Regions from separate parts of the Martelella mangrovi genome, predicted to be linked through region 2. Evidence: predicted binding sites of a transcription regulator. Region 2 holds the regulator's gene; the other holds the start of a gene.
The links. Region 2 encodes PhoB, which activates phosphate uptake and scavenging genes when phosphate is short. Its sites were predicted from a motif close to TGTCATNNANCTGTCAT; they were not measured.
Positions count from the first base shown of each region.

Region 1: the regulator PhoB is predicted to act here: its motif matches at 3,191-3,207, upstream of ABID12_RS06515 (bifunctional 2',3'-cyclic-nucleotide 2'-phosphodiesterase/3'-nucleotidase).

Region 1 is NZ_JBEPLY010000003.1:387,475-402,916, reverse strand. It holds gene sseA (3-mercaptopyruvate sulfurtransferase) at 1-490, shown strand, start outside; gene ABID12_RS06535 (GNAT family N-acetyltransferase) at 496-1,059, shown strand; gene ABID12_RS06530 (PadR family transcriptional regulator) at 1,128-1,799, opposite strand; gene ABID12_RS06525 (Lrp/AsnC family transcriptional regulator) at 2,044-2,529, shown strand; gene ABID12_RS06520 (GNAT family N-acetyltransferase) at 2,513-3,097, opposite strand; gene ABID12_RS06515 (bifunctional 2',3'-cyclic-nucleotide 2'-phosphodiesterase/3'-nucleotidase) at 3,273-5,261, shown strand; gene cckA (cell cycle histidine kinase CckA) at 5,727-8,336, opposite strand; gene ABID12_RS06505 (flagellar biosynthetic protein FliO) at 8,692-9,051, shown strand; gene dksA (RNA polymerase-binding protein DksA) at 9,138-9,557, opposite strand; gene ABID12_RS06495 (SixA phosphatase family protein) at 9,979-10,488, shown strand; gene ABID12_RS06490 (YcjX family GTP-binding protein) at 10,580-12,058, shown strand; gene ABID12_RS06485 (YcjF family protein) at 12,055-13,122, shown strand; gene ABID12_RS06480 (hypothetical protein) at 13,238-13,786, shown strand; gene folK (2-amino-4-hydroxy-6-hydroxymethyldihydropteridine diphosphokinase) at 13,793-14,305, opposite strand; gene folB (dihydroneopterin aldolase) at 14,295-14,666, opposite strand; gene folP (dihydropteroate synthase) at 14,663-15,442, opposite strand, start outside.
Region 2 is NZ_JBEPLY010000004.1:16,589-32,030, reverse strand. It holds gene pstC (phosphate ABC transporter permease subunit PstC) at 1-973, shown strand, start outside; gene pstA (phosphate ABC transporter permease PstA) at 970-2,298, shown strand; gene pstB (phosphate ABC transporter ATP-binding protein PstB) at 2,302-3,108, shown strand; gene phoU (phosphate signaling complex protein PhoU) at 3,149-3,862, shown strand; gene phoB (phosphate regulon transcriptional regulator PhoB) at 3,894-4,577, shown strand; gene ABID12_RS07000 (orotate phosphoribosyltransferase) at 4,841-5,536, shown strand; gene ABID12_RS06995 (carbohydrate kinase family protein) at 5,577-6,503, shown strand; gene ABID12_RS06990 (helix-turn-helix domain-containing protein) at 6,546-6,761, opposite strand; gene ABID12_RS06985 (DUF2975 domain-containing protein) at 6,765-7,316, opposite strand; gene ABID12_RS06980 (hypothetical protein) at 7,497-8,099, shown strand; gene ABID12_RS06975 (GNAT family N-acetyltransferase) at 8,154-9,338, opposite strand; gene ABID12_RS06970 (DUF2794 domain-containing protein) at 9,603-9,998, shown strand; gene ABID12_RS06965 (GNAT family N-acetyltransferase) at 10,005-10,538, opposite strand; gene ABID12_RS06960 (Bax inhibitor-1/YccA family protein) at 10,621-11,397, opposite strand; gene ABID12_RS06955 (YqaE/Pmp3 family membrane protein) at 11,677-11,880, shown strand; gene ABID12_RS06950 (ABC transporter permease) at 12,116-14,662, opposite strand; gene ABID12_RS06945 (ABC transporter ATP-binding protein) at 14,662-15,357, opposite strand.

The sequences.
Region 1 (15,442 bases), on a different contig from region 2:
TGGCGGCTTCGACGGCTGGAAGGCTGAAGGCCACCCGGTTGAAACCATCGTTCCGGCACCGCAGCCCGCCACTTTCACCCCGGATTTTCAGGCCCACAGGGTGACCTCCTTCGAGGCGATGCGCGAAGTTGTCGCGTCGGGCAAAAGCCAGATCGCCGACGCCCGCGGCGCGGGACGTTTCGAGGCGATCGAGCCCGAGCCCCGCCCCGGCATGCGTTCCGGCCATATGCCGGGTGCGAAAAACCTGCCCGCAACGGCGTTTTCTGAAAACGGACGGTTCCGCTCCAACGATGAATTGAGGGCAATGTTTACCGAAGCCGGGATCGATCTGGACCAGCCGGTGGTGACCAGTTGCGGGTCCGGCGTAACAGCGGCCATCATCACCCTTGCGCTGGAAAGCCTTGGCCATACGGATAACAGCCTCTACGATGGCTCCTGGTCACAATGGGGCGGCCGCGATGATACAGAGATTGTGACCGGGAAGGCGTGAGCACGATGGAAAACCAGCAGCAGACACCGCTCAGCGTCCATGTCACGGAACTGGAGATGACGGCGCCGCCAAAGGCACACATCATTGCGCCGTCCAACCTGCATCTTGCGCTGATGCGCGTTCCGCAGATACCGCTGCCCTTCTACCGGTTCTTATACCGTCAGGTCGGAACCCGCTGGGAATGGGTCGACCGTATCCGCATGAGCGATGAGGAACTTTCCGCCAACGTCCACAATGAGCGCACCACCATCACCGTGTTTTATCTGGAGGGCGCGCCGGCCGGCTTTTACGAGTATCAGCAACAGGATGGCGGGATCACCGAACTCATTCATTTCGGCCTGTTCGAACGCGCGCTTGGCCTCGGTGTCGGCAAATGGTTCCTGCTTCAGGGGCTGAAGGCGATGTGGGCCGACAAGCCCGAAAAGATCATCACCGCCACCAACAGCCTCGACCATCCGCGCGCGCTGCAGCTTTACCAGCAATTCGGCTTTTCGCCGGTATCGACCTACGAAAGCGAAATCACTCCGCTTTCGGATGCCGAGTTGCTGGCCTTCACCCGCAAGCTTTAGCAACGTCCGGCAATCGGATGAAACCCGCCCGCTCCGGTCTTCGGCGGCGGACGGGTTGTTTTATGCGGTCAGTGCTCAGCCGGCGCCGTACCGTCATCCGGCGTTCCGGCATTTTCCATTTTTTCGGCAAGTCCCAGAAGTTCGGCAACAATCGTAGCGCTTGCGCCCGCATCCTGTTCCAGCCGCCGATCAATCACCTCACGCAGATTGAGAAATGCCGCCTCCACGCTGCGCGGCAGGTTATCGCCGCCGCGGGCGCGCTCGCGCTTCATCTGCCGGGCGCTCAGCCGCTCCGCCACGGCCTGCAGCGCCTTGAGCGCCATCGCCGCCTCCGGCGCCTGCTCATCGAGATAGGCCCGGCCGCTTTCGGTAATCGCGTAGGATTTCTTGTTGCCCTCGACCGTGGCGATCACATAGCCGCCATCCTCGAGATAGGAGAGCGTCGGATAGATGACGCCCGGGCTGGGTGAGTAGAAACCGCCGCTCAACTCCTCGATTGCCTTGATGATCTCGTAACCGTGGCGCGGTTCATCGGCAATCAACTGCAATACCAGAAAGCGCATACGGCCATGGCCGAGGAACCGGCCGATACGGCCGCCGCCATCATCGCCACCAAAGCCGTGACCACCACCCCGACCGGGTCCACGCCCCGGCCCGCGTCCGGGCCCCCGCCCCATTGCGAACAGCGCCCGCACGTCACAATCGCACCAATCGTGATGCCTGCCAGAATGTCCGTGCATGTCAGCGTCCTTTCGATCATGTTTTCGATATATCGAAATATAGATCGAAGAGAAGCCGGTTACAAGATTTTAGATATAACGAAATAGTATCTTATTGCGGTTTCGGGTCTCATGCCCCTGCCAGTCCGCTTCCGAAACCCTGTCCAGCCCGCAACAGAATTTCCTTGCGGGAAACGGTTTTCTTCACTGAAAAAACAGATTATTGTTCGAAGAAGAACAATAAAATTCGCAGGGAGTTCGAAAATTGGACCTGGACGATATCGATCGTGCAATCATGAAGGCGCTTCAGAACAATGGCCGCATCACCAATGCCGAATTAGCGGAAACCGTAGGTCTATCACCATCGGCATGCTCACGCAGGCTCGACCTTCTAGAAAAGAGCGGCGTGATCGAGGGCTACACCGCCAAGATTTCCCCCGAGGCGCTCGGATACAAGATGACGGCGCTTGTCCACATCTCGCTGTCCGGTCAGTTCGCCCGCACGCTTTCCGAATTCGAGGAGGCCGTCAGGCGCTGCCCGAACATTATCGTCTGCTACATGGTCTCCGGCGAATATGACTATGTAATGCGTGTGGCGGCCAAGGACCTGAAAGATTATGAGCGCATCCACCGCGACTGGCTTTCCGCCCTGCCGCATGTGGTGCAGATCAATTCATCCTTCGCGCTTCGGCCGATCATCGAGCGCCTCAATGTCGATGTCGACGAAGCCTTCGTCACGCCGCCGGCTTGATCATCAGTAACCAGTTGTCGCCATCGGCCTGCCAGTCGGGCGCTGTCACCAGCGCCTGCCGCGCCTTCTCGACAAAGCCGAGGCGTTCGTAAAAACGCCGGGCCGGCGCATTGGCTTCAGAGACGATCAGGCTGATATCGTTGGTTTCGGAAAGCCGGTCCGCCTTGTCGAGCAGGAAGGAACCGAGCCCGCGCCCGCGATATTCCGCATAGGCCGCCAGAACGTGAATGTGGAACGTTCCTTCGGCCTGCCGTTTCAGGTCGCGCAGCGGGCTCATGACCGGATGATCGATTTCGCAGCCATAGCCCGGCGCCGTGTCGGCAAGCGGATAGGCAATCATCAGCGCAGCGACATCGGAGCCGAGTGTCGCGACCGTGCCCTTGGTCCAGGAGATCGCGCTATCTTCGCGGGCGGCACTTTCGCGGCCGGCCTGCCAGGGATCTTCGGCCCCGCCCTCAAGCTGCCCCCAGCACCACAGCGGCAGGCGATGGCCGGCAATGTTGATCAGCCGCACCATATCCGGCACATCCTCGCGGGCCGCATTTCGGATCGTGAAACTGGTAACCAAACTTCCCTCCCGTATTGACGGCCGGCATGCCTGCGAATAGCCTGCCTATTGTTTCCGTAAATCGGCATAAGGTTGGTGCGCTTTCACGCCCGATGTCAACCGCCTGTCACATGACGGTGCGAAGCGATGAACGTGTTCCAGCATTTCCCTGCAAACGACGAACCCCGGAGCCTTCATGTCCACGCCCGTACTGTCGTCCCTGATCTCGCGCCGCGCTCTTCTGGCCGGCATGTCCGCAACATCGGCGCTGATCGTTCTCCACCCCTTTGCCGCCAACGCCACCGGTAATCAGGCGCATCTGCGGCTGATGGAAACCACGGACATCCACGTCAACGTGCTTCCGTATGACTATTATGCCGACCGCCCCAACGACACGATGGGCCTTGCCCGCACCGCCTCGATCATCGATGCCATTCGCGCCGAATCGACCAATTCGATGCTGATCGACAATGGCGACTTTCTGCAGGGCAATCCGATGGGCGATTACGTTGCCTATGAGCGCGGCATGAATGACGGCGATATCCACCCCGTCATCAAGGCCATGAATGTGCTCGGCTACGAGATCGGCACGCTCGGCAATCACGAATTCAATTACGGCCTCGACTTCATGTTCAAGGTCACGGGCGGCGCGAATTTCCCCTATGTCTGCGCCAATCTGACAAAGGGCGCCCTTGCGAACGATCCGACACAGGACGACCTGTTCTTCAAACCCTACATGATCAAGGAGAAGATGATTACCGACGGCGCCGGCAATACGAGCCCGGTCAAGGTCGGCTTCATCGGCTTCGTGCCGCCGCAGATCATGGTCTGGGACGAAAAGAACCTTTCCGGCAAGGCCAATACCCGCGATATCGTCGAAGCGGCCGAAGCTTGGGTTCCAGTGATGAAGGAAGACGGCGCGGATATCATTATCGCGCTCTCCCATTCCGGCATAGACGGCTCCGGCCCGGCGGAACTGATGGAAAATGCCTCGCTTTATCTTGCCGGTGTTGATGGCATCGATGCCGTCTTTACCGGTCACCAGCACCTTGTCTTCCCCGGCCCGACCGATTTTCAGGGCATTGCCGGCGTCGACCCGGTCAAGGGCACGCTGCAGGGCAAACCGGCCGCCATGGGCGGCTTCTGGGGCTCCCATATGGGCCTTATCGACCTGCTTCTGGAAAAGGACGGCAACAGCTGGAAGATTGTCGACTTCACCACCGAGGCCCGTCCGATCTATCACCGCACGGAAGACCGCAAGGTGGTGGCCGATGTCGAATCCGCCCCCGCCGTGGTTTCCGCCGTCAAGGCCGATCACGACGCCACGCTGGACTATGTCCGCACCCCGGTCGGCAAGACATCCGCGCCGTTGCAATCCTATTTCGCATTGGTGGCCGACGACCCCTCTGTGCAGATCGTGTCACGCGCGCAGACCTGGTACACCAAGGACATGCTGAAAGACGGCGAATACAAGGATTTCCCGGTCCTTTCAGCCGCCGCGCCCTTCAAGGCCGGCGGTCGCGGCGGCCCGGATTATTATACCGAAGTCCCCGCCGGCGACATCGCCATCAAGAACGTTGCCGACCTCTATCTTTACCCCAACACCGCCCGCGCGGTTCTCATCAACGGCGCGCAGGTCAGGGAGTGGCTGGAAATGTCGGCCGGCATGTTCAATCAGGTCGAACCCGGCGCCACGGATGCGCCGCTCCTCAATCCTGATTTTCCGTCCTACAATTTCGACGTCATTGACGGCGTGACCTACAAGATCGACCTGTCGAAACCGGCGCGCTATGCCAAGGACGGCTCGCTTGCCAGCCCGGATTCGCACCGCATCGTCGATCTTGCCTTCGACGGCAAACCCATCGATCCCGAACAGCAATTCGTGGTGGCGACCAACAACTACCGCGCCGGCGGTGGCGGCAATTTTCCGGATATCGACAGCGACGTCATCGTCTTCGTCGGTCCGGATACCAACCGCGACGTGATCGTCCGCTATATCGTCGACCAGGGCACCATCAACCCGTCGGCCGATTTCAACTGGACCTTCGCCCCGATGCCCGGCACCACAGCCGTGTTCGAAACCGGCCCGCGCGCGGCGGAATACATTGCCGATGTGAAGGGCGCGAAGATCGAAACCGCCGGCGACGGCGAGAACGGATTTGCGCTTTATCGGATTGTTCTGTGATCAGAAAAATCGCGCTTTACGGGAACCCCCGGGGGCGGAATATTTTCCCGCCCCTCAGACTACTGACAAAGCTCACCCCCTCGTTCGTTCGTCATACCGGCCTTGAGCCGGTATGACGGCGGGGAAGGAGGCGAAACCGTGGTTGCTTGCGGGGTTTGTCAATAATCCGAGCCGGCTAGAGCATTTCAGACTGAAATGGAATCGTTCTGCGGCAAGGAATTTGCGCCAAGACCAAGGGCTTTGGCGCTGGGCATAGCCCTAGCTATGTCCAAGTCGAAGACCGCCGGTAATGGCGCAAATTCATGCCGCCCTTCAGGGTTTGCCGAAACCGGCCATCCACTTTGTCGAAGCCCTTCGCCATAGCTATGGCTATGCCGCGCGGACTTCTTCGCGTGGAATGACCGGTTTGGGCAAACAGAACTGTTTCCATTTCAGTCTGAAACGCTCTAGGGCCGACTGACCACATCACCCCTCACGCAGCATGTCCCAGACGGCAGCAACCAGCTGCTTGAGATTGTACGGCTTCGGCAGGAAACCGAATTTGGCGTCGTCGGGCAGGTTCTTGGCGAACGCGTCGTCGGCATAGCCGGAAACGAAGATGAACTTCAAATCGGGATATTGCCCACGCGCCTCGCGCAGCAGCGTCGGTCCGTCCATTTCCGGCATGACAACGTCGGAGACGACGATATCGACTGCGCCTTCCAGTCTTTCGAGGATCTTCAGCGCGTGCACGCCGGTATCGGCCTCATGCACGGTGAATCCGCGCATTTCCAGCATGCGCTTGCCCGAGCGGCGTACCGCATCCTCGTCTTCCACCAGCAGCACCACGGCGGACTGGCCCGTCAGGTCCATATCCTCCTCGCGCGGCGCCTCGTTGTCGCTTTCATTGCCCTCGGAGAAGGCCGCGGCAATCGGCTGGCCCCTGTGATCCTTAGGCGCGGCAACGGCTTCGCTTGCCGCCCGGGCATGGCGCGGCAGAAGAATGAGGAAACGGGTTCCCGTACCAACCTCCGAGATTGCATGCAGAAAACCGCCGGACTGGGTGACGATGCCATAGACCATGGCGAGGCCGAGACCGGTGCCCTTGCCGACATCCTTGGTGGTGAAAAACGGTTCGAAAATCTTGTCGAGCACTTCGGGCGCGATTCCCGTTCCGGTATCGGCCACCTCGACCAGCACGAAATCGCGCTCCGGCACCTCACGCAGACCGAGCGCGGCGACCTCGCCGGCGGCAATATTGCGCGTGCTGATCGTCAGCGTGCCGCCGCCCGGCATCGCATCGCGGGCGTTGACACAGAGATTGGTGACCACCTGGCCGAACTGGCCCGGATCGGCTTTCACCGGCCACAGTTCGCGGGCAAAATCGGTCGTCAGCCTGATGTCCGATCCGCCCGTCAGCCGCTCGATCATCATCCGGTTGTCGCCGATGACATCGTTGAGGTCGACGACCTCGGCGCGCATCGTCTGCTGGCGCGAGAAGGCAAGCAATTGCCGCACAAGGCCGGATGCGCGGTTGGCATTGCGCTTGATCTCGACGAGATCGGCAAATTCTGGGTCCGAGGCCCGCGACTGCAACAGAAGATGGTCCGCCGACAACAGGATGGCCGTCAGCACATTGTTGAAATCATGGGCAATACCGCCAGCAAGCGTGGCAACGGCATTCAGCTTCTGGGTGCGCGCCATCTGGGCTTCAAGCGATTTCTGCTCGCTGATCTCAATGGCATAGACCAGCGCGACCGTGTCCGGCCCCGAGCCGCTGGCGGCATGCACGAAAAAGCGGAAGTGACGGCCGTCATCGGTCGCATGACGCACCTCGAAGGGGGCAATCTCGCCCTGCCCGTCTGCGGCAGCTACCAGCGCCTCGCTCACCCTGGTCTGATCGTTTTCGTCAATCAGACTGGCGATACGTGCGCCGCGCCCGATATCCTCGCGCTTCAAGAGGTCGGCGAACATCGCCAGAAAGCGGGTGTTGGTGGTCAGCAACCGACCATCGCGGTCAAGCGTTGCAATGGCCATCGGCGTGTCGTCGAAGAAATGGCCCTGCGTCGCCCCGGCGCCGCCACTGCCCTTGCTGTCTTCGCGCTTCACTATCACCGTGCGGCTTTCCGCCGGGCGGCCGTCGCGGTCGGCGGTCACATCATGCAGCAGCGTGACCGGCAGGTGACGGCCCGATGGCAGCCTGAGCGATACATCCAGCGTTTCGGTCACCCGCTGGCCGGCCTCGACGCCAAGGGTTTCAAGCAGGGTCATGCCCTCACCGTCGACGATATCCGCCAGCGCAACCGTGCCGGCGACAAAACCGGCCAGATCAATGCCGATCCAGCTGGCAAGTGTGGCGTTCAGATAACGGATCTTGCCGTCGGAATCACAGGTCAGGAAACCGACCGGCGCATGATCCAGATAATCAATCGCCTTCTGCAACTCCTTGAAATAACGCTCCTGTTCCTGCCGTTCCTCGGTGATGTCGCAGATCTGCCAGATGTTGTAATTGCGGGTATGCGCGCGGCTGTCGGTTACCGGGAAAAAGCGGCTGCTCAAACGATACCACCGCGCCGTGTCCCCGTCCCTGCCGGACAGTGCGCGGGTCAGCCGAAACTCTTCCTGACCGTCCTTGCCGGCGCGCACAGACTGGGTCAGTCGGTAGAGCACTTCCGAACTTTCAGGCTCCTCGGACAGAAGCGACTCGAGGCTTGGCGGCACACCGCCCCCCTCATTGCCGGTCATCCGCCCGTAAGCCGCATTGGCATAAACCATGCGGTCGCGATGATCAGTGATCACGACGGCTTCCGGGTACTGGTCCAGAAACGGTCCGGCGAAATGATTTTGCCGTGCGCCGGGAAACAGCTGCACAAGGCCGGTCAGAACGGCCAGTCCGAAGAAAACCCCGAGGATCGCAAAAAGGCCCAGAATCGCCAGCAGAATATCGTCCGGCAGATAGCCCCGATACTGATAACCGAGCGTGATGATGGCCGCCAGAATCAGCAACACCAGCGCAAGCCTGGCGAAAACGCCGGCCCCCGGACCACCCCGGACCACAGGCTTGCCGGCCTTTTCGCTCTGTCGATCCAATACCATTGCAACCTCGTCATCTGCGCCTGCCGACAGGAACAGCACCCCGCGGCGAAACATTCATTCAGTCCTATCCGGTTCGCAGACGGATAAAAACACCGCCGCCCGCAGCGCGAACCCAAGCCCGGCCCGAAGGCCAGACTTCTTCCATTATGGCGGCGGACAATAGCCGGAAAAGCTTAATTTTGAGTGTGATTCGCGCAAAACCGTGGACGCCGGATTGTCAGTTGCGGCTGAAGCTTGAAGGAACTGTCCGGAAAGTTGATATTCCATTCAGATATGCGCATAACATCAAAGCGCACAATCATTTCAGATCCACAATCCAGAAAAACCACCGGGTGAAAGACAAGCGATGGGAGACATGACCTTCAGCAACGCCATTTTCGATTTCCCGCTGCTGTCATTCGGCATCATTCTTCTGGCCGTCCTGGCAATCTGGTTTCTTCTGCGCCACAGACCGCCTCACCCGTTCATCAAGGGCGGCAAGAACAGAAGGCCGCGCCTTTATGTGGTGGATGCCGCAGCCGTTGATGCCCGCAGGCGCGTCGTTCTGGTTCGCCGCGATAATGTCGAGCATCTCGTCATGATCGGCGGCCCCAACGATATTCTGCTTGAAACGCGGATTCCGGCGCCCATCGGAACGCGCCACCGGCACGAAGCCGGCCAGCCGGCCGCCGGAAGCGAAAATCAAAAACCGAAGGAAGAGCAGCGCGACGCCTGATGATTCGCCGCTTGCCGGACCGGAGGGCCCGGACCGGAAACCAAAAGGCCGCGTCCTGATCGGGCGCGGCCTTTTGATGTGTTATGCTATTCGTCGCGGTAAACTTTTTCGCGTCGCTCGTGGCGTTCCTGTGCCTCGATCGACAATGTCGCGATCGGTCGAGCATCAAGTCGCCGCAGGCCGATCGGCTCACCGGTTTCCTCGCAATAGCCGTATGTCCCGTCGTCGATCCGACGCAGTGCAGCATCGATCTTCGAGATCAGCTTGCGCTGACGGTCTCTCGCTCTCAGTTCGATGGATCGGTCGGTTTCGGAAGAGGCCCGGTCTGCAAGGTCCGGATGATTGGCGTTTTCGGCCGCCAGATTATCGAGCGTTTCACGGGCTTCCCGCAAAATGTCGTTTTTCCAGGCGATAAGTTTCGCGCGGAAATAGGCCCGCTGATTGGGATTCATGAACTCTTCGTTATCGGAGAGAACATAGCTACTAAGATCAATGTTCTTGTTCAAAGCCATTCTCCTGAACAACACCCCACGGGCGCTGTATATCCCAAACAAACCTGATAATTCAAGTCTCTGCTGTAAATTTGAGCACTTTAATAACTGTTGAAAATTTAGGCCGGGTTTCTGGATTTTCTGCAAAAAAAGAAGGCAACTGCCACAAATCTTTCATCGACACCTGCAACGCCCGGTTTTACCGCGCCTTCGGAAGGTCGATTTTTTCCCGCACTGCTGACAGATGCCCTGAAAGATGCCCGGAATCCAGCCGGATTGTCCCGTGCGCTTTTTCAAAACAACGTCATCCACTGCGGCAAAAAAAACGCAGGGCCTTGCGTAAATTTCATGGTAAGGACATGTTCGAACCTGCTGCTCTGCCGCAATGGTGGATAAAGCACCGCCGAAACCGCTTCATGCCGCTTCGAGATGAGCAATGTCGACGATCAGCCCTCACCCTGAACGGATCTATCTTTTCCGGCACGCCCAGGCCGTCTGGCCGGAGCCGACCATGCGCGACTTCGAGCGTCCGCTGTCAAAGCGCGGGGTCGATGACGCCGATGCCATGGCGCAGCGGTTGAAGGAAGAACAGTACTTGCCCGAGATCATCCTGTCCTCCTCGGCCATGCGCTGCCGCCAGACTGCCGATGCGGCCTATCGTGCGCTGGATCGCCGGCCGTCCTGCCGTTTCATCGACGATTTCTACCAGGCGGCCCCGGTCACCTATATCGAGGCGATTTCCGACCACGCCGACCGCCAGTCGGTGATGATCTGCGGACACAATCCGGGCATCGAGGAAACACTTCTGATGCTTGTGGGATATGAAGCCTTCAACGTCACCTGTCCCTATGGTTTCCCCACCGCCGGCGTTGCCGTGCTCGATCATAGCGGCAACACGGGAAACGGTCTGCCGGAGTGGAAGGTGACCGCCTTCCTCGCCCCCTGACACCACGGAACGGACAGCTCTCCCCGAACCGCCTTTTATCGCGCGCCGGCCTTGCCTATATTGCGGTCTGAACCGCGAAAGGAAGCCGATCTTGACGCCGATCCATACGTCGTTTGGCGATAATGCCAGACTTACGCTCGACACCATTACCGATCGTGCATCCGACATAGTTCAGCCGACGTTGCGACTGGGCGTCACGGGGCTGTCGCGCGCCGGCAAGACCGTCTTCATCGCCGCTCTGGTCCACAACCTCATCCATCGCGGCCGGCTGCCGATGTTCGAGGCCATGCGTTCGGGCCGGCTTTCCAATGTGCGCCTCGACGAGCAGCCGGACGACCAGATCCCACGATTCGATTATGAAACCCATATCGACCGGCTGGTGGATGAACGGATCTGGCCCGATTCGACCCGTGCGATTTCCGAATTGCGGCTGATCATCGAATATCAGAGCGCCAGCCGCTGGAACCGGATGTTTTCGCGCGGCCGGATCGCCATCGATATTGTCGATTATCCCGGCGAATGGCTGCTGGACTTGCCCCTTCTCGGCCAGGATTTCGCGACGTTTTCGGCGCAGACCGAAGCCAGCGCCAAAACCGGCGTGCGGGCAGCCCTTGCCCGTGACTGGCTCGGTCTCTGCGCCGAGTGCGACTATGACGCGCCGGCGGATGAAAAGACCGTAAAGGCGCTCAATGAGGCCTTCACCGCCTATCTGAGAGCATGCCGGGCAGACGAGCACTCGCTGTCCACCCTGCCGCCCGGCCGTTTTCTGATGCCCGGCGATCTTGAAGGGTCACCGGCCCTGACCTTCGCGCCGCTTGCAGGCCTAGGCGCGGAAAAGCCGAAACGGGGCTCGCTTGGCGCACTGATGGAGCGGCGTTACGAGGCCTATAAATCCGTCGTCGTCAAACCGTTCTTCCGCAATCACTTCGCCCGCCTCGACCGCCAGATCGTACTGGTCGACACGCTTCAGGCATTAAGCCGCGGCCCGGAAGCGGTGGCCGATCTGGAACATGCGCTTTCCGAGGTGCTGGCCTGTTTCCGGCCCGGCCGCAACACCTGGCTGTCCTCCCTTGTGCGCCGGCGGATCGACCGCGTGCTGATTGCCGCAACCAAGGCTGATCACCTGCATCATGAAAGCCATGACCGGCTGGAGAAACTGACCCGCCGCCTGGTGGACGATGCCACAAACACCATCGGCGCCTCAGGCGCCGGCATCGAGGTGATGGCAATCGCCTCGGTCCGGGCAACGCGGGAGGCCTCCGTCGAAAGCGGGTCCAGTCAGCTTCCGGTCATCGTGGGAACGCCCATGAGCGGTGAGAAGATCGGCGCCGAAACATTTGACGGGAAACGGAAAACCGCGATCTTCCCGGGTGACCTTCCCGCCAATCCCGATGCGTTTTTCCGGCTGCTCCGGCGCGGAGGCAAGGCGCCGGAACACCTCGCCGACATCAATGCCGTGCGGTTTCGCCCGCCCGAGATTGACACAGACAGTCAGGAAGGCGGCCTTTCGATCCCCCATATCCGTCTTGATCGCGTATTGCAGTTTCTGGTGGGAGACAGGCTGGCATGACCCCGAACGAACCGCGCAAGCCCGCCGTCTTCGATGTCGAGGATGAAAAACGCAGCGACGAGGCCGCCCCGCACCGCAAGCCGCGCCATTTCGACGATCCCGACGTTCGCATGACGCCCGAGGCGGAAGATCCGTTTCTGGGAGAGGCCGGAACCATTGCCGACGAAGACGGCGAACCGCCGGTCGCGACGATGAAGAAACGCGGCTTCTCGTTTGCAAAGCTTGCCGCCGCCGCCTTCGGCATCGTGCTGTCGCTGGCAATCGGGCTGTGGATCGACGACCTCGTGCGCAGTCTGTTCGCCCGCGCCCCCTGGCTTGGCTGGCTGGCGCTCGGTGCTGTCGTCATCGGCGTTGTTGCGGCCATCGTGATCGCTGTCCGCGAGGCAATCGCGATCCTCAGGCTCGGCGCCATCCAGCACATCAAGCTGCGTTTGGCAGAGGCCCATGCCGGGCGCGATGCGCACGCCGCCCGCAAGGCCGTCAGCGAGCTGGCCACCCTGGTTGCCGACAAGGCCGAAACCGCGCACGGCCGACAGCGCCTCAGCGAACTCGACGACGCAATCGTGGATGCCCCCCAACTGGTGGAGTTTTGCGAACGTGAGATGATGGCGCCGCTCGACATCAAGGCCCGCGCGCTGATCCTCAACGCTTCCAAGCGCGTATCCGTGGTCACCGCCATCAGCCCGCGTGCCGCCGTCGATATTCTGTATGTCTTCTACGAATCGATCCGGCTGATCCGCAATATGGCCGAGCTTTACGGCGGTCGCCCCGGTTCAATCGGCCTGTTCCGGCTGATCCGGGACGTGCTGGCCCACCTTGCCGTCACCGGCTCCATTGCCGTTGGCGACAGTCTGGTCCAGCAGGTGCTGGGGCACGGGCTTGCCTCCAAGCTCTCCGCCCGGTTCGGCGAAGGCATGATCAACGGGCTGATGACCGCGCGCATCGGCATTGCCGCCATGGACCTTTGCCGCCCGATGCCCTTTACCGCGCTCAAACGACCCGGCATCGGCGATTTCATCAGCGATCTCGGCCCCGGCGAAAAGAGCGACCTTTCAAAGTCCTGATGGCGTCCCCTGCCCGCGATACGGGCAGGACAACCAAAGCTTAACGTTTCCCGGTCATTCTTGACGCTCGACAAGAACATGTCTGCGCATCCCGCAGTTGACCGGAAACGCCATGATGACACGACGGCCAGAGCGCCTTCTCAGTTCCGCCATCTTCGCTGCCGCCCTGATTGCGGCAACGCCCTTCGGCGCGGCGGCCGAAAGCGACGACAGCGCCTTTTTCCGGCAGGTTGCGGGAAAATGGTCCGGCCACGGCAAAATCGTCGAGGGCAAGATGAAGGGCACGCGCTTCCGCTGCAAGCTCGATGGATTGCCAATCGAGGGCGAACATCAGGGCTTCAAGCTCGACGGAAAATGCCGCGCAGGACTGTTTTCCCATCCGATGACAGCCGTCTTCATTCGCGAAGACGACGGCTATCGCGGACATTTTCTCGACGGCGAGGATGGTGACGGCCTGGCGGTTACCGGCGGATCGGTGGAAGACGGCCGTGCGGTGATCGCACTCAGGCGCAAGGATGTCGAAGGCGCGCTGGTCACCAGCCTGGTCGGCGCCGAAGACCTCGACATCACCCTGCTGATCAAGGGTGGCACGCGCTATGTGCCGGTGATCGGGCTGTCTTTGAAACGGCAGACGGACCCGCTAGCCGTCGGCGCGGTCAAATAGCGCCTTTCAGCTTTTCCACCACGAACCGTCATCGCTTGCAGGGCTGATATCTGCGGTATCCACGTCGTTCAGCCAGTCGGAAACCTTTCGCTTTCCGACGACAATATCCGGCGCGATCTCCGACAGCGGCACGAGCACAAAGCCGCGTTCGCTCATGCGCGGATGCGGAACGGTGAGAAGCGCGCTTTCCTGCGTCAAATTTCCAAAGGTGAGAATATCGATATCGATGAGGCGTGGGCCCCAGCGCTGGTCGCGAACCCGTTTCAGCCGCTTTTCGATATCAAGGCAAAACCGCATCAGGTCTTCTGCCGGCCGCCCTGTTTCGATCAGGGCACAGCAATTGACGAATGGCGGCTGGGCAACCGGGCCCCAGGGCGGCGTGCGATAGAGCCTGGAAACCGCCACGACCTGTGTCTGAGGGTCCGCATCGAGCATGGCCAGCGCCCGCGCCATGGCCTCTGCCGGCTCTCCCAGATTGCCGCCAAGGCCGAGTGCGGCCCTCACCTCTTCAGCGGACATTGTAATCCACCCTCGCCTCGGCATGGTCGAGCAGGCCGGGCACCGGAGCCGAAGGCTTGCGCACGGCCACCTCGATCCGCCCGATCGCATCGTAATGCTGCGAAACCGAAACGGCGATGGCGTGCGCCAGCGCCTCGATCAGCTTGAAGCGGCGTCCGGTCACCACGTCGCTGATCAGCCGGTACACCTCGCCGTAATCAACGGCATCGGAAAAATCGTCATGCAGCAATGCCGCCTCGTCGTCGATATGCATGGTGACGTCGATATAGAAGCGCTGGCCGAGCCGCTCTTCCTCCTCCATCACGCCATGGGTGGAGAAAAAGGCGCAGTTCTTCAGTGTAATGGTATAGCGGCCGCTCATGACAGATCTCCGTAGCGCCGCGCGATCATGGCATCGGCGAATGCGAGTGCCGCGCGGCTGGCACCGACATTGTGAACGCGGAAGATCGCGCCGCCGGCAAGGCGCGTCAGCGTGGTGGTCGCCGCTGTTGCGAAATCGCGGGTTAGATTGTCCTCGCCGCCGCCAACCGCGCCGACAAAGCGTTTGCGCGACGTGCCGACCAGAATCGGCAGATCGAACACCTGAAGCGCATCCATATGGGCCATGATGGCGAGGTTCTCATCCACGCCCTTGCCGAAGCCGAAACCGGGATCGATCGCCAGCTGCGTTTGCTTGACACCGGCGGCACGCGCCGCACCAAGCGCTTCTTCCAGAAAGAACAGCTGATCGGCCACCGGGTCGGCAAGCGTGTCGCGGCCACGGCTGGTGTGCATGAGGCAATAACCGGCGCCCGTTTCGGCGGCGGCGTTCAGAATGTCCGGTTCGCCCGTCCCGCCGGTCACGTCATTGATGATGTGGGCGCCGGTGTTAACAGCAAGGCGCGCGGTTTCGGCGCGATAGGTGTCGACGGAAAGAAGCGCGTCGGTCTTTTCGGCCAGCGCCGCAATCACCGGCAGCACCCGTTCCTGCTCCGCCTCGGGCGAAACCGGCGATGCGCCGGGGCGCGTCGATTCACCGCCGATATCGAGAATGCCGGCCCCGGCGGCAATGGCTGCGTCGGCGTAATCGACGACGGCGGCGGTATCGGCAAACTGTCCGCCATCCGAAAAGGAATCCGGCGTCACATTGATGATCGC
Region 2 (15,442 bases):
CGGCCTTGCTTATCGTGCGGTCAGGCCGTCTTTCCACGCGCGCAACCGCGTCGAACAGGCCGTGCTTGCAGCCCTTGTTCTCGCCTCGACCATCGCGATCCTGACAACGGTCGGCATCGTGCTGTCGATGCTGACGGAATCCCTGCGGTTCTTTTCCCAGGTGCCGCCGGCCGATTTCTTTTTCGGCACGGTCTGGGACCCGCGCTTTGCTGCCGCCGGTGAGAGCGGTGCAACCGGGCAGTTCGGGCTGATCCCGCTGCTTGCCGGTACGCTTTACATTTCCATCGTCGCCATGGCGGTTGCCGTCCCGATCGGGCTTTATGCGGCGATCTACATGTCGGAATATGCCGGGCCGAAACTGCGCGCGATCGCCAAGCCGCTGCTTGAAGTGCTGGCGGGCATTCCCACCATCGTCTACGGCTTCTTCGCCCTTGTCACGGTGGGGCCGCTGCTGCGTGACATTTCCGCAGAATTGAACGGGCTTTTTACCGGCAGCTATCGCAATTTCATCGAGGCGCAGTCGGTGCTGACGGCGGGCGTGGTCATGGGCATCATGCTGATCCCCTTCGTCTCCTCGCTGTCCGATGATATCATCAACGCGGTTCCCGACAGCCTGCGCAAGGGCTCGCTCGGCCTTGGCGCCACGCAGTCGGAGACCATCAAGCGCGTTGTGTTGCCGGCAGCGCTTCCCGGTGTTGTCGGCGCTCTGCTGTTGACGGCTTCGCGCGCCATCGGCGAGACCATGATCGTGGTTCTGGCCGCCGGCGTTGCCGCGCAGTTGCAGTTCAGCCCGCTGGAGCCGATGACGACGGTGACGGTCAAGATCGTCAACCAGCTGACCGGCGATCTGGAATTCAACACGCCGCAGACGCTCGTGGCCTTCGCCCTTGGCCTCACGCTGTTCGTGATCACACTCTGCCTCAATGTCTATGCGCTCTATATCGTGCGCAAATACCGGGAGCAGTACGCATGACCGAGACAGTCCGCACCGCGACCGGAACGGATGGAGGAAGCCGGGCGATTGCCGCAAGGCGCCGCAAGTCCCTCAAACGCCGGAACGCGGCCGAACGTCGTTTCCGCGTTTTCGGCCTGTTGGCGATTTGCGTGGGCATTTTCTTTCTGGGCGCGCTTTTGTTTTCCGTTGCCGGCAAGGGGTATACCGCGTTTCAGCAGACGACCATCACCCTGCCGGTTACCTTCGAAGCCTCGGTGATCGATCCCGATGGCGCGCGCGATGAAAACCCGCGGCTGCTGTTGACGGCCGATTATCCGCAACTGGTGCGCCAGGCGCTTGCCCGCACGCTCGCCATCAATCCCGCAAACGGCCCTGAAATGCGCGCGGCGATGCGGATGATCTCCCGCAGCAGCCGGGTGGAGCTGCGCGATGTGGTGCTGAAAGACCCCTCCGTCATCGGAAAGACCGTCGATGTACGGCTTCTGGCTGCCGCCGATATCGATTCCGCCAACAAGGGCCAGATCGACCTTTCCGTGCCGGAAACAAGCCGCCGGGTTTCCGACCGGCAATTGCAGTGGATGGAGGAGTTGAAGGCCGAGGGACGGCTGAACAAGTCCTTCAACACCGGCTTTTTCACCCATGGCGCATCCAGCCGGCCGGAAGCCGCCGGGATCGGCGTGGCCTTTGTCGGCACGCTTTACATGATGGGCGTGGTCCTGCTTCTGGCACTGCCGATCGGCGTGGCCTCGGCGATTTATCTTGAGGAATTTGCGCCGAAGAACCGGTTCACCGACCTTATCGAGGTCAACATCAACAATCTGGCGGCCGTGCCCTCCATCGTGTTCGGCCTTCTGGGGCTTGCGGTGTTCATCGGCTTCCTCGGCCTGCCGCGTTCGGCTTCGCTGGTCGGCGGGCTGGTGCTGACGCTGATGACGCTGCCGACGATCATCATCGCGACGCGGGCAGCTCTCAAGGCGGTGCCGCCCTCGATCCGCTCGGCGGCGCTGGGGGTCGGGGCTTCGAAAATGCAGGCGGTGTTCCATCATGTCCTGCCACTGGCCATGCCGGGAATTCTGACGGGAACGATCATCGGTCTTGCCCAGGCGCTGGGCGAAACCGCGCCGCTGCTTCTGATCGGCATGGTCGCCTTCGTGGCCGATTATCCGGCGGGCCCGCTTGACCCGGCAACAGCGCTTCCAGTGCAGATCTACATGTGGGCGGGCGAGGCCGAACGCGCCTTTGTCGAGCGCACCTCTGCCGCCATTATCGTGCTTCTGGCATTCCTGATCTTCATGAATGTCACGGCGGTGATACTGCGCCGCCGTTTCGAAAGGCGCTGGTAGGCGATGGATGAATATGACCGCAAAAAGGCTTGGAAAAAGACGATGAGCGAAAACACATACAAGATGGCCGGTCAGGCGGTGTCCGTCTATTACGGGCAGAAGCGCGCGCTGTTCGATGTCAGCCTCAACATTCGCGAGAACGCCGTCACGGCGCTGATCGGCCCGTCGGGCTGCGGCAAGTCGACCTTTCTGCGCACGCTCAACCGGATGAACGACACGATCGACAATTGCCGGGTGACCGGCACGGTCACGCTCGACGGCGAGGATGTTTACACCTCCGGGATCGATGTGGTGGAACTGCGCGCGCGCGTGGGCATGGTGTTCCAGAATCCCAACCCGTTCCCGAAGTCGATCTACGAGAATGTCGCCTACGGGCCGCGTATCCACGGTCTTGCCCGCCACCGCACGGAATTCGACCAGATCGTCGAGACCAGCCTGATCAAGGCGGGTCTGTTCAATGAGGTCAAGGATCGCCTGCACGAGCCTGGCACCAGTCTTTCCGGCGGTCAGCAGCAGCGGCTTTGCATTGCCCGCGCCATTGCGGTGAGCCCGGAAGTGATCCTGATGGACGAACCCTGTTCGGCGCTCGACCCGATCGCAACGGCCCGCGTCGAGGAGCTGATTTCCGACCTCAGGGAGAACTACACCATCGTGATGGTGACGCACTCCATGCAGCAGGCCGCGCGGGTTTCCGAACGCACGGCGATGTTCCACCTCGGCCATATGGTCGAGGAGAACGATACCGATACGATTTTCACCAATCCCGCGGACCAGCGGACCCAGGATTACATCATGGGACGTTTCGGCTGAGGGGCGGCTGCCGCACGCTCAAGCCAGGAAAGGAAAGAACATGGCCCCCTCGCATATCTCGACGGCATTCGATGACGAGCTGAAATACCTCCAGCGCCGCATTTCCGAAATGGGCGGCCTGGCCGAAGAAATGGTCAGCGAATCGGTCTCCGCCCTCGTCAACACCGATACCGAGCTTGCCGAAAAGGTGATCGCCGACGATCTGGCGCTTGACGAAGCGGAGCGCGAGATCGGCGAGAAGGCAATCGTCACAATTGCCCGGCGCCAGCCGGTGGCTGCGGACCTGCGCGAAATCATGGGCGCCATCCGCATCGCCGCCGACCTCGAACGCGTCGGCGATATGGCCAAGAACACCGCCAAACGGGTGATCTCGGTGCAGGGCACCGGCGTGCCACGCAAGCTGGCCCACGGCATCGAGCATCTGTGCGAACTGGCGCTCCTGCAATTGAAGGAAGTGCTCGATGCCTACACCACGCGCCAGGCCGACAAGGCGAGTTCGATCCGCGAGCGTGATGACGAGATCGACGCGATCTATACCTCGTTGTTCCGCGAGCTTTTGACCTACATGATGGAAGATCCGCGCAATATCACCACCTGCACGCATCTTCTGTTCTGCGCCAAGAACATCGAGCGCATCGGCGATCATGCCACCAACATCGCCGAGATGATTTACTACATCGCGACAGGCGCCCAGCCGCAGGGAGAACGTCCGAAGGACGACAATTCCCCTGCCGTCGGTTCCGATGATGTCTGAAGCCATTTGAGACGAGGGAGATATCAGCCCAATGGTGCCGAAGATAGCAGTTGTTGAAGACGAGGAAGCGCTCAGCGTTCTGCTGCGCTACAATCTCGAGGCCGAAGGCTATGAGGTCGAGACCATCATGCGCGGCGATGAGGCCGAAATCCGGCTGCAGGAGCGGGTCCCCGACCTTCTTCTGCTCGACTGGATGCTGCCGGGGGTGTCGGGCATCGAGCTTTGTCGCCGCCTTCGAATGCGGCCGGAAACCGAACGCCTGCCGATCATCATGCTGACGGCGCGCGGTGAGGAGAGCGAACGGGTGCGCGGGCTTGCGATCGGCGCCGACGACTATGTCGTCAAACCGTTTTCCACGCCGGAACTGATGGCGCGTGTGAAAGCGATCCTGCGCCGCGCCCGTCCGGAAGTGCTCTCCAGCGTGCTGAAATGCGGCGATATCGAGCTTGATCGCGAAACCCACCGGGTTCACCGCAAGGCGCGTGAAGTGCGGCTTGGCCCGACGGAATTCCGGCTTCTGGAATTCCTGATGACGTCTCCGGGGCGGGTGTTTTCCCGCGCGCAGCTTCTCGACGGTGTCTGGGGGCATGATATCTATGTGGATGAGCGCACCGTCGACGTGCATGTCGGCCGGCTGAGGAAGGCGCTCAATTTCTCGCAGATGCCGGATGTGATCCGCACCGTGCGCGGAGCCGGATATTCGATGGAAGTCTAGAGCAGCGGCAAAAAGTTTTTTAAACGATTTAATATCCGTCATTGCGGCCATCCGGCGTTCCGCTATGGTGGCGGGTATGCCATTCGGCATGATGAAATATACCGGCTCCGATTGATTTTTCGGCCCCGACAGTTCAACTCAGGGCCGGAACGGAAACGGCCGCCCCGGCGGCGGCGTGCGCCGACAGATTGTGTCTTGCAAGAGAGTGTCACTCCCGCACCCTGCAAGGTCGTGACGGCGCAAAGACAAAGAGGATTGTTGAGATGAGCAGAGCAAGTTTTGCCGACCCCGCAGTGATGGGCGAACTGATGGCCCGCATGCTGTGGGAAATCGGCGCCGTCCATTTTTCCCCGGATGAGCCCTACAAGCTTGCTTCCGGTCTGGTCAGTCCGGTCTATATCGACTGCCGGCAGCTGATTTCCTATCCGCGCATCCGCTCCACGCTGATGGATTTTGCCGCGGCCAAGGTGCTGCGTGATGCCGGTTTCGAGAAATTCGACTGCGTCGCCGGCGGTGAAACGGCGGGCATTCCCTTTGCCGCATTCCTCGCCGATCGCCTGGAACTGCCGATGATCTATGTGCGCAAGAAGCCGAAGGGCTATGGCAAGAACGCCCAGATCGAAGGGCATCTGGAAGCCGGGGCGCGGGTTCTGGTGATCGAGGACCTGACCACGGCAGGCGGCTCCATGTTCAACTTCATCAATGCCATCCGCGCTGCCGGCGGACTGGTGGAACACGGCATGGCTCTGTTCTATTATGATATTTTCGAACAGGCCGAGAAACGTTTCCGGGAAGGGTGCGTTGAGCTTCATTACCTGGCGACATGGCAGAACGTTCTTGCGGTCGCACGCGAGGAAGAGCTGGCCGACAAGGCAACGCTTGATGCCGTCGGCGCGTTTCTCGATCATCCGATGGAATGGTCGCGGGCCCGCGGCGGCCTTGAGGAACTGATCGTCTAGGCCGGGACGACAGGCGCGGGAACAAAAACGGGAGAAGAGAATGATTTTATGCTGTGGTGAAGCCCTGATCGATATGCTGCCGCGTCAGACCGACAAGGGTGAACCGGCATTTGCGCCCTATGCCGGCGGTGCCGTGTGCAACACGGCGGTCGCGCTTTCCAGGCTTGGCCGACCGACCGGGTTCTTCTCCGGCATATCGTCCGACCTGATGGGCGATATCATTCGCGAGAAACTCGACGCGTCGAAGGTCGATCATTCCTATGTTGCCGTTTCCGACCGGCCGACGACGCTCGCCTTTGTCAAGCTGGTCAACGGCTCGGCAAGCTATGCCTTTTACGATGAGAATACGGCCGGCCGGATGATTACCGAGGATGACCTGCCCGCAATCGGCGAAGACTGCGCGGCCATGCATTTCGGCGCGATCAGCCTGATCCCCGAACCCTGCGGTTCCACCTATGAAGCGCTTTTGATGCGCGAGGCCGAAGCCCGCGTGATCTCGCTCGACCCGAATATCCGTCCGACATTTATTACCGATCCCGCGGGTCACCGTGCCCGGATCGAGCGCATGGCGGCCAAATCGGACATCGTGAAATTCTCCGACGAGGATCTGGACTGGTTCGGTCTCGCAGGTTCGCTCGATGACAAGGCCCGCCACTGGATTACGGCCGGCGCAAGCCTTGTCGTCATCACCTGCGGCGCGGACGGGGCGATCGGCTATACCGCCGAACACAAGGTCGAGGTGCCAAGTGAAAAGGTCGAAGTGGTCGACACCGTCGGTGCCGGCGATACGTTCGACGCCGGTATCCTGGCATCGCTCGATATCGCCGGGTTGCTGACCAAGGAGAAGGTCAAAACGCTGTCGCCGGAGGCAATCGCGGATGCCCTGGCGCTGGGCGCAAAGGCCGCTGCCGTCACCGTCTCCCGCGCCGGCGCCAACCCGCCTTATGCCCACGAAATCGGGCTTTGATCTGCCGCCCGGGGCAATTGCGACCCCGAGCGGGGATAAGGATCAGCCGGGTTCGTCCGGCTGATACTCCAGAATGTCACCGGGCTGGCAATCGAGCGCGCGGCATATCTTTTCAAGCGTTTCGAACCGTACGCCCTTGACCTTGCCCGAGCGCAGCAGCGAGATGTTCTGCTCGGTGATGCCGACATGTTCGGCAAGGGTTTTCGCCCGCATCTTGCGGCGGGCGAGCATGACATCGAGATTGACAATGATCGGCATGGGTCAGACGAAACGCTCATAATCTTCATTCATCGATGTCGCGAGCACCATGACATGCCCCATCACGAAGAGAAGTCCCGCGAGCAGAAACAGCATCAGTTGGTCGCTGCCGAGACCGACTGAAAGCGTGCGGCTGCCCGGCGGATTGGCGAGTGTCGCCAGAAGTGTCGCCACGGGTGTGAGAAAAAGGCTGGCGACAGCGCCGGCAAGCGCAATCAGGCCAGCGCGACGCAAAAGTGCGGCAACCGCATGGGAAAATGGCGTTTCGTGTTGAAGCCGGTCGAACAATTGCCAGACGGTCTGCAGCCCGAAAAACGCCAGCCCGGCGAACATCACCGTAAGGGCGGCAAGCGCCAGTCCCGTCGCCGGTGTGAGCGTTGCGGCAACGGAGAGGTCGAGCGCATCCGTCAGAAAGGCCGAAATCCTGTCCTGCCCGGCAAGGGCCGTCCAGCCGGCGTAGGCCAGGCCGGCCACAAGCCCGGCCTGAATGATCCGGGTCAGGGTTTTCATGCGGCCGCATAGCCGCGAAAGGGCGGGAGAGTTGGTCGGGGTCATCGAAGTGCCTCTTATATTACAATATAAAATTATCGTAAAACAATAATTATTAATGTCAAGCAGGGTATGACGCATGCACGGCGTGTTTTCGTCCGCGCCTGTTGCGCCATCGGCCACAAGCAGCGGCTGACTCTTTACCGGCCCTTAAGCTATCCCCGATAGGATGAATGATTATTAACCATGTTTGTGACCCGCCCGATCATGCCCATGCCAATCTTCAAGACACTCCTGGCTGCTTCCGGTCTCGCCCTGCTTTCGGCCTGTTCGCTCAATTTCCTGTCGGGCGCCAAGCCGACGACCATTCCGTCGCCGATCGCGGCCAATCCCGCGTCGCTCAGGATTGCGGTGCTGGCGCCGGAGGAGATGAAGCTGCCGACGAACGAGATTGTACTGACGGTTTACCAGAAATCCGGCGCCGGCGAGATCAGTCACGATTATACGCTGGTGAGCGCGAATGCCGCTGCGGAGGAAGCCGACGTGGCAAAGTTCCGCAAGCCCGGTCAGCACCTGACGGTGCTGCGGCTTTCGCCCGCCGATGCTCTGGCGCTCAGGGATCAGCAGGAGCAGATGGCGGCCGCCCGCCAGGCCGGCGGCGCCAAACCCGGCTTTTCGGTTGATCTCGATGCCGCCTGCTGGAACGGCCCCATGGTCGCGCCGGTCGTGCCGCTCGACGTTCTGATCGAGGCCGGCGACGACGATGGTTTCCATCCGCTGCTTCAGAATATCGACATTTTCGCGCTGATGAACCGGCCCGAGGAATCGCGGCTGAAAAGCTGCTCCTGACCCCGGGTCAGGGCCATGGCAGCCGCTGCCAGCTGTTTTCGCAATGCAATACTGTTATTCGGTTTGATGTCCGGGGTACTGCGTCCCGGCGTCTTCATAGGTTGCGGCCACGCTGTCGAGCGCGCGCTCCATGCCGGGGCGCAATGCTACGAGCAGGCTTGCATAACCCTCGTCCACCGGCCAGAACCGCTCCGCAAGAAACGGACCGGCTGCGGGCGCAACACGGGTTATGGCGATATTGGCATCGCGCAGGTTCCATTGCGTCAGACGCATGATCAGCTGCTCGTCGATTGCCTTGTCGCTCATGTCGGGCCGGACCATGACCTGCCAGACCCAGGCCTCGCTGCGATGAAGCGGCTGGAGCGCGGCTGCAATCATCTGTCCGTCAATATAAAGCGCATGCAGCCTGATCCGGTCGCGCTCGGAAAGCAGTCTGACGGCGGGAAAACATGCCGCGCACCGGCTGGTGTGCTCGTCGGTGTCGCAGAGCAGTGAAAGCTCTTCTAGCGCTGCGGAAATTTCGGCGGGGTTGCGGGCAACGTGGTAGGTGATCCTGCCCTTCTTCTGCAGGTTTTCCCATTTTTCGAGATTGGCCTGCCAGGCTTCGCGGTCTGCGTGGGAAAGCCCGCTGGTCGGGTCGATCCGCCCGGACAATGCGTGGCCGCGCCATGCGCCTGCAACCCGGAAGGCAAGCCCGCGCGCAGCAGCGACCGCGCGCGCTGAACGCATGAAAGCGCCGTCAGCCAGAAGCCCGGGAAAGGCAATCACGCCCGGCAGATTGGCAAGAGAGCCCGCCAGAGCTTCGAACAGCTGGTCAAGCGTTGCCATCGGGCGGTGGCGCGAGATCAGCGGGGCGTGATAGCCACCGGGTGCTGCCGACGCGACAAGGTGTGAATTCGCGCCGGCAACCGAAAACCCCATCAGCGCGGCAAGATGGCCGGCCCCGGCCGCAACGGCGCTGTCTTCGATCAGCGCCAGTCGCGTCTGTGCATCGGCCCTGCCAGAGGGACCGGTCAGAAATGGCAATGTCTGGAAGGGATTTGGTTCAACGGCCTGATCGCCCAGCCGCTCCATGGTGTGTTCCAGCTCCCCCGGAGCATCGGAGAAGATGGAAAATTCGCCGCCGCTTCTCAGTTCCAGGCGAAGATCGGGCACGGTCTTGCCGGGGCGTACCACCGACAGTTTCGATTTCAGCCGGGCAGGGGGTCTTGGTCCGAGGTCCTTGCGGATGATGCTCATCGATCCGCCGCCTTTCGCCCGTCAGCACGGCACGAAATGGCCGGGCGCATTTCCAACGCACCGGACGTCAGCGGTTTTGGGATGCCTGAACACATGGATACGCACTACTGGAACTGATCGAAAACCCTTGCCGAATTGATAAGCCGTTTGGGTTAACAAATTATTGGCCCGCCATGGTGAAACGGGTGAAAGCGCGCCCTTGCAATTCTCGCTGAAGCGGGCAGACTGTCATTTATCTGTAATCAGGATGCGAGGCGGGAAAGCATGGTGCAAAAGCCGGATACGCAACGCAAGCAAGAGACGGACGGCAGCAATGTCGTCGAAATCGCCCAGTTCAGACCCGGCCAGAAGGCCGAGCCATTGCCCGTCACATTCCACCGGCGTGAACTCGACGCGATCCTCTGGGTCTATGGCAGAATGGTGGGCGACGGCGAGTGGCGCGACTACGCCCTCGATCACATGAAGGACAAGGCGGTCTTTTCCGTTTTCAAGCGCTCCGGCGAAATGCCGCTCTACCGGATCGAGAAGAACCCGAAACTGGCGTCCAAGCAGGGCGCCTTCAGCGTCACCAATACCGCCGGCATGGTGCTGAAACGCGGCCACGATCTGCGTCAGGTGCTCAAGGTCTTCGACCGCAAGCTGAAACTCGTCGAGAAATAGGCCGGATCAGAGCGAAAGCGGCAGCGGATCGGAGGCATTGCCTTCGCCAAGCGGGCGCTGCATGAACACCGTGTCGAGCCATTGTCCGTGTTTGAAACCGGTACCGGTCAACCGGCCGGCATCGGTGAAACCGCATGTCCTGTGCAGCGCGATCGAGGCCGGGCTTGCACCACCGATGACGGCAACCATCTGCCGGAAGCCGCGCGTTTCGCATTCTTCCACCAGGGTTTGAAGCAGCAGTTTGCCGACGCCTCTGCCACGCGCCCGGGGGTCGATATAGACGGAATCCTCCACAAGCCAGCGATAGGCCGGGCGGGTGCGAAACGCGCCTGCATAGGCATAGCCCAGCAAACTGTCCGCCTCCACGGCGGCTATATAGGGAAAACCGCCGGCCATGGTCGCGTCCATCCGGGCGCGCATCTCGGCAGGCGCCGCCGGTTCAAGCTCATAGCTGGCGGTGCCGTTCAACACGCTTTCCGCATAGATCTCGGTGATGGTGGTGATGTCGTCGGATGTGGCGGGGCGGATCGTGATGGACATGGGCAAGCGGCCGGCTAAAGGGGTTTGGGCATGAAAAAGGCGGCCCCGGAAGGCCGCCTCGATCGATTGAATTTCTGCGATATCAGTTCCGGTTGCCCAGCAGACGCAGGAGGAACAGGAACATGTTGATGAAGTCGAGGTAGAGCGTCAGGGCGCCCATGACGGCCTTGCGGCCGGCAACGACTTCACCGTCGCCTTCATAATACATTTCCTTGAGCTTCTGCGTATCCCAGGCGGTCAGGCCGGCAAAGACGAGAACGCCGATGACGGAGACAGCGAAGCTGAGTGCGCTCGACTGCAGGAAGATGTTGACCACCATGGCAATCAGGATGCCGAACAGGCCGATGACCATGAACGAGCCCATTGCCGAAAGATCGCGCTTGGTGGTGTAGCCGTAAAGCGACAGGGCACCGAAGGACGCGGCGGTGATGAAGAAGGTCTGTACGATGCTGGCCGTCGTGTACATGATGAAGATCGACGACAGCGACAGGCCCGTCAGGGCGGCATAGACCCAGAAGGACGTGCGCGCAGCCGAAACGCTCATCTTGTTAACGCGGAAAGCCAGAAAGAAGAATGCGATCAGCGGTGCGAACATGATCAGCCACTTGAGCGGCGTTCCGTAAACGGCGGCGCCGACGCTGGTCAGCAGAATGCCGTTGGGAAGCTGCGCAACGGCAGCGGCCTGATCAGTGGTGGTTGCAAGCGTGCTCAGCCCGAAAGCGAGTGCGCCCGTAATCACCAGGCCAAGCGCCATCAGGTTGTAGATGTTGAGCATGTAGGTGCGCAGGCCCTGATCGATTTCAGCACTCGCGTGCGCTCCCGCCTGCGCGCGGTTCTGATAGTTACGAAGATCAGCCATCAATTTCCTCTTAGAAAAGCCCCTCGTTGATCACGGTGTCGGGAAAATGCGGCATACGCAAAACCCAGGCGCCGCTGGGGGGCTCCAGCAAGCCTGACGATAATATGATAGGTTCGGCAATAGGATACAAGGCATGGTGGCCCGAAAAGCGACAGGCGTTCCTCAAAATTTCGTAAGAATCGGGCCTCGCATCTCCAAAAACGACGGCGCCTGCACCATGTAGCAGAAAATCGTCCGGCCCCTTGATGCGCAGGACAGGCTCAAAGAGAGGACACTTTCATGCGTTATTTCATTGCCGTCATTCTGCCGTGGCTTTCGTTTTTCACCATCGGCAAGCCGATTTCAGGCATTATCTGCCTGATCCTCCAGCTCACGCTGATCGGCTGGCCGGTCGCGGCTTTGTGGGCGCTTTTCGCGGTGCAGAATTATCACGCCGACCGCCGCAACGAAGAACTGATGGAAACCCTGCGCCGCGACAGATAGCCGCGCAGGAATACCGACAGGCTTTTTGAGGTAGTCGGTCATCCATCCCACGGCGTCATGCTCGGACTGGATCCGAGCATCCATTTCGTTCAAGTCTTTGAAACAAAGAACTCTTTCACTACGTCACGTCGTGTCGCTCTGGATCCTCGGGTCAAGCCCGAGGATGACACAGAGGAGAGGGGCGTCAACGGGCTGGCAGCCGTCACCAATGCCCTCGCCGGCTGTTTTATCCTCGTCATAACTCCCGCAGATAAAGCGCAGGCTTCTGGCCCAGAAGGTGCCATGTGCCGAACAGGCCGATGGCGACGGTGACCACGATGGCGCCGCCAACGGTGGCAAGCGCGACCGGGGCCAGCAGCGCGAACGGCAGCATCATGATCTGTGTCAGCGCATACCAGGCGGCAGCCGAGCCGGCGACGAGCGCGAAGATGCCGGTCATGGCGCCGAGGATCAGGTATTCATAGACGAAGGCGCGGATCAGCGCCGGGCGGGTGGCGCCGAGTGTCTTCATGATCACCGCGTCATGGCCGCGCCTGCGGTTTCCGGCCGCAAGCGCACCTGCCAGCACCATTACCGAGGCAATCAGCGCAATGGCGGCGGCTGCGCGGATGGCGGTGGCAAGCTGGCCGACGAGTTCTCCGGCAATCTCCAAAGCAGCGCGCACCTCGATCGTGGTGACCGTCGGGAAGGTTCTGGTCACAGCGCCCAAAATTTCGGCGTTCTTTTCGGTGCTTCCGTCGGGATTGGTGAGCGTTGCCAGCCAGGCATGCGGTGCGCCGGCGAAGGTGTTGGGCGAAAACACCATGACGAAGTTGATCGACAGCGATTCCCATTCCACCGAGCGAAAGCTTGCAATCCTGGCCGTGATTTCGCGGCCAAGCACGCTGACTGTGACGGTGTCGCCAAGTTTGAGGCCGAGTTCTTGCCCTTCATCGGCGGCAAAGGAGACCAGCGGTTCGCCGTCATAGCCTTCGGGCCACCATTCACCCTCGGCGAGTGTCGAATTTTCCGGCAGGTCGGCGTCATAGGTGATGCCGCGGTCGCCGCGCAGCACCCAGCGCGCTTCCGGCGGCGCGTCCCATTCGGATGCGCGTGTGTCGTTCAGCGCCAGGATGCGTCCGCGCAGCATCGGCACCAGCGAGAGTTCGCCCTCCGGTGCTTCCTGTGTAATCAGGTCACGGAAACCGTCGACCTCGCTGCCCTGAATATCGACGAAGAAGAAATCCGGGGCGCGCTCGGGAAGCGTTCGGGAGAGTTCGCGATTGAGGTTGCCGTCGATCAGCGCCAGCGCCACCAGCAGCGTCAGCCCGAGACCAAGCGAGAGCACGACGGAACCGGTGAGCGCGCCGGGGCGATGGATATTGCCGATGGCAAGCCTGAGCGAGGGCGCGCGCGGATGCGGCGCCCGCCGGGCCAGCCATTTGATGGCGACGGCCACCAGTCGCAGCACTAGAAAGGCGCCGGCGACGGAGGCGAGGAACACGCTTGCGACGAAGCGCTCGTCGGCGGTGAAGATGGCAAGCGCGGCCAGAGCGGCCAGCGTGACGGCTGCCGCTGCCACGAAGGACCATGCCGGGCGTCCGCCTTCGTCGAAGCCGTGTTCGCGCAGAAGCGCTGTTGCCGGCACGTCGCGGGCGGCGGCCAGCGGCAGGATGGCGAAGGCGATCGCGGTCAGAAGGCCGAAAAGGGCGGCGATCAGCAGGGCCACGGGGAAGATTGCCGCGGGGATTGCGATCTCAAGCAGCGAGGACAGGAGAGGCAGGGCAATGAGTGGAATGACCGCGCCGAAGACGAGACCGGCCACAATGCCGATCAGGGCCACCAGCATGATCTGCAGAAAATAGATGGCGACAACCATAGTGGCCGGCGCGCCAAGGCATTTGAAGGCTGCAATCGCTCGCCTGCGGCTTTCCAGATAGGCGCTGACCGCGTTGGCGATGCCGACGCCGCCGGTAATCAGCGTTGCAAGGCCGACGAGCGTCAGGAATTCCGAAAGCCGGTCGACATTTTCGCTCAAGGACGGTGCGGCGCGATCGCTGACGCGCACCGACCAGCCGGCATCGGGAAAGGCTTCCTCGGCTGCGGTCTTGACCGTATTCGGATCGGAAGCGGCGGGCAGGCGGACGCGATAGGCATATTCGGCAAGGCTGCCGAGCTGCACGAGGCCGGAGGCTTCAAGCGCGTCGCGGTCGATCAGAATGCGCGGCGCGAAGGCAAAGCCTTCGGAAAGCGAATCCGGCTCCTGTTCGAGCGTGCCGGAAACCCTGAGTTCGGCGCTGCCAAGCAGCAGGCTGTCGCCGACGGAAAGGCCGAGCCTGTCGACAAGAAGCGGGGCGACAAGCACGCCGTAGCGGCCGTCATCACCTTCGCCCAGCGCATCTTCGAGCGGCATCGCCGGATCGGAAATCACGGAGCCATAGAGCGGGTAGAGACCGTCGACGGCCTTGACCTCGGCCAGTGACTGGTCGGAGCCGTCGGGAAGCCTGGTCATCGAACGCATCGTTACCGATTGCGACAGCGTGCCGAGGTCTTCGACATAGGCGAGTTCGTCGCCGGTCAAGGCCTCGTTGTCGCGCTCGAAGCGGATATCGGCGGCGAGGATTTCCCGGCCGCGCTCGGCAATGCCGGCATTGACGGCATCGGAGACGGAATTGACGGCGGCAATGGCAGCAACGCCCAGCGCAATGCAGGCAAGGAAGATGTAGAAGCCGGAAAGGCCGCCGCGCATTTCGCGCAGCGCAAATTTCAGGGCGAGCGAGAGGTTCAGCCGGTTTGCCTGCATCAGTTGGCGGCCCCGGTGGTCTCGTGACCGACGATTTCACCGGAACGGACATGGACCTGCCGGTCGCAGCGCGCTGCCAGCGCCGGGTCGTGGGTGACGAGAACCAGTGTGGTACCGCTTTCGCGCTGGCGTTCGAACAGAAGATCGGCGATCTGGGTGCCGGTGTCGCCGTCGAGATTGCCGGTCGGCTCGTCGGCAATCAACACGGCCGGCTCCGGCGCAAGCGCACGGGCGATGGCGACGCGCTGCTGTTCGCCGCCGGAAAGCTGGCCGGGATAATGCGTCATCCGGTGGCCGAGGCCGACGCTCTCAAGGGCTGCCCTTGCGCGTTCAAAGGCATCCGCGCGGCCGGCAAGTTCCAGCGGAATGGCGGTGTTTTCCAGCGCCGTCATGTTGGCGATCAGATGGAAGGACTGGAAGACGATGCCGATATTCTCGCCGCGAAAGGCGGCAAGCGCATCTTCCGAAAGCCCGGTGAGCGCGGTGCCGTCAATGGTGATTTCGCCGCTGTCGAGCCGTTCAAGTCCCGCGACCACCATCAGCAATGTCGATTTGCCCGAACCCGATGGTCCGAGAATGCCGACGGATTCGCCACGGCCGATTTCAACGGACATGCCTTTCAGCACATGAACGGCGGCGGAACCCTTGCCGAGGGTGAGGTGGGCATTGTCGAGGGTGATGAGATTTTCGGACAAATGATCTTCCTGCTTTGAAATCGGCGGCGGAGCAAACACATATAGGCAATACGGGCCGGCAAGCCGGATGGACCGGAAAACGCGA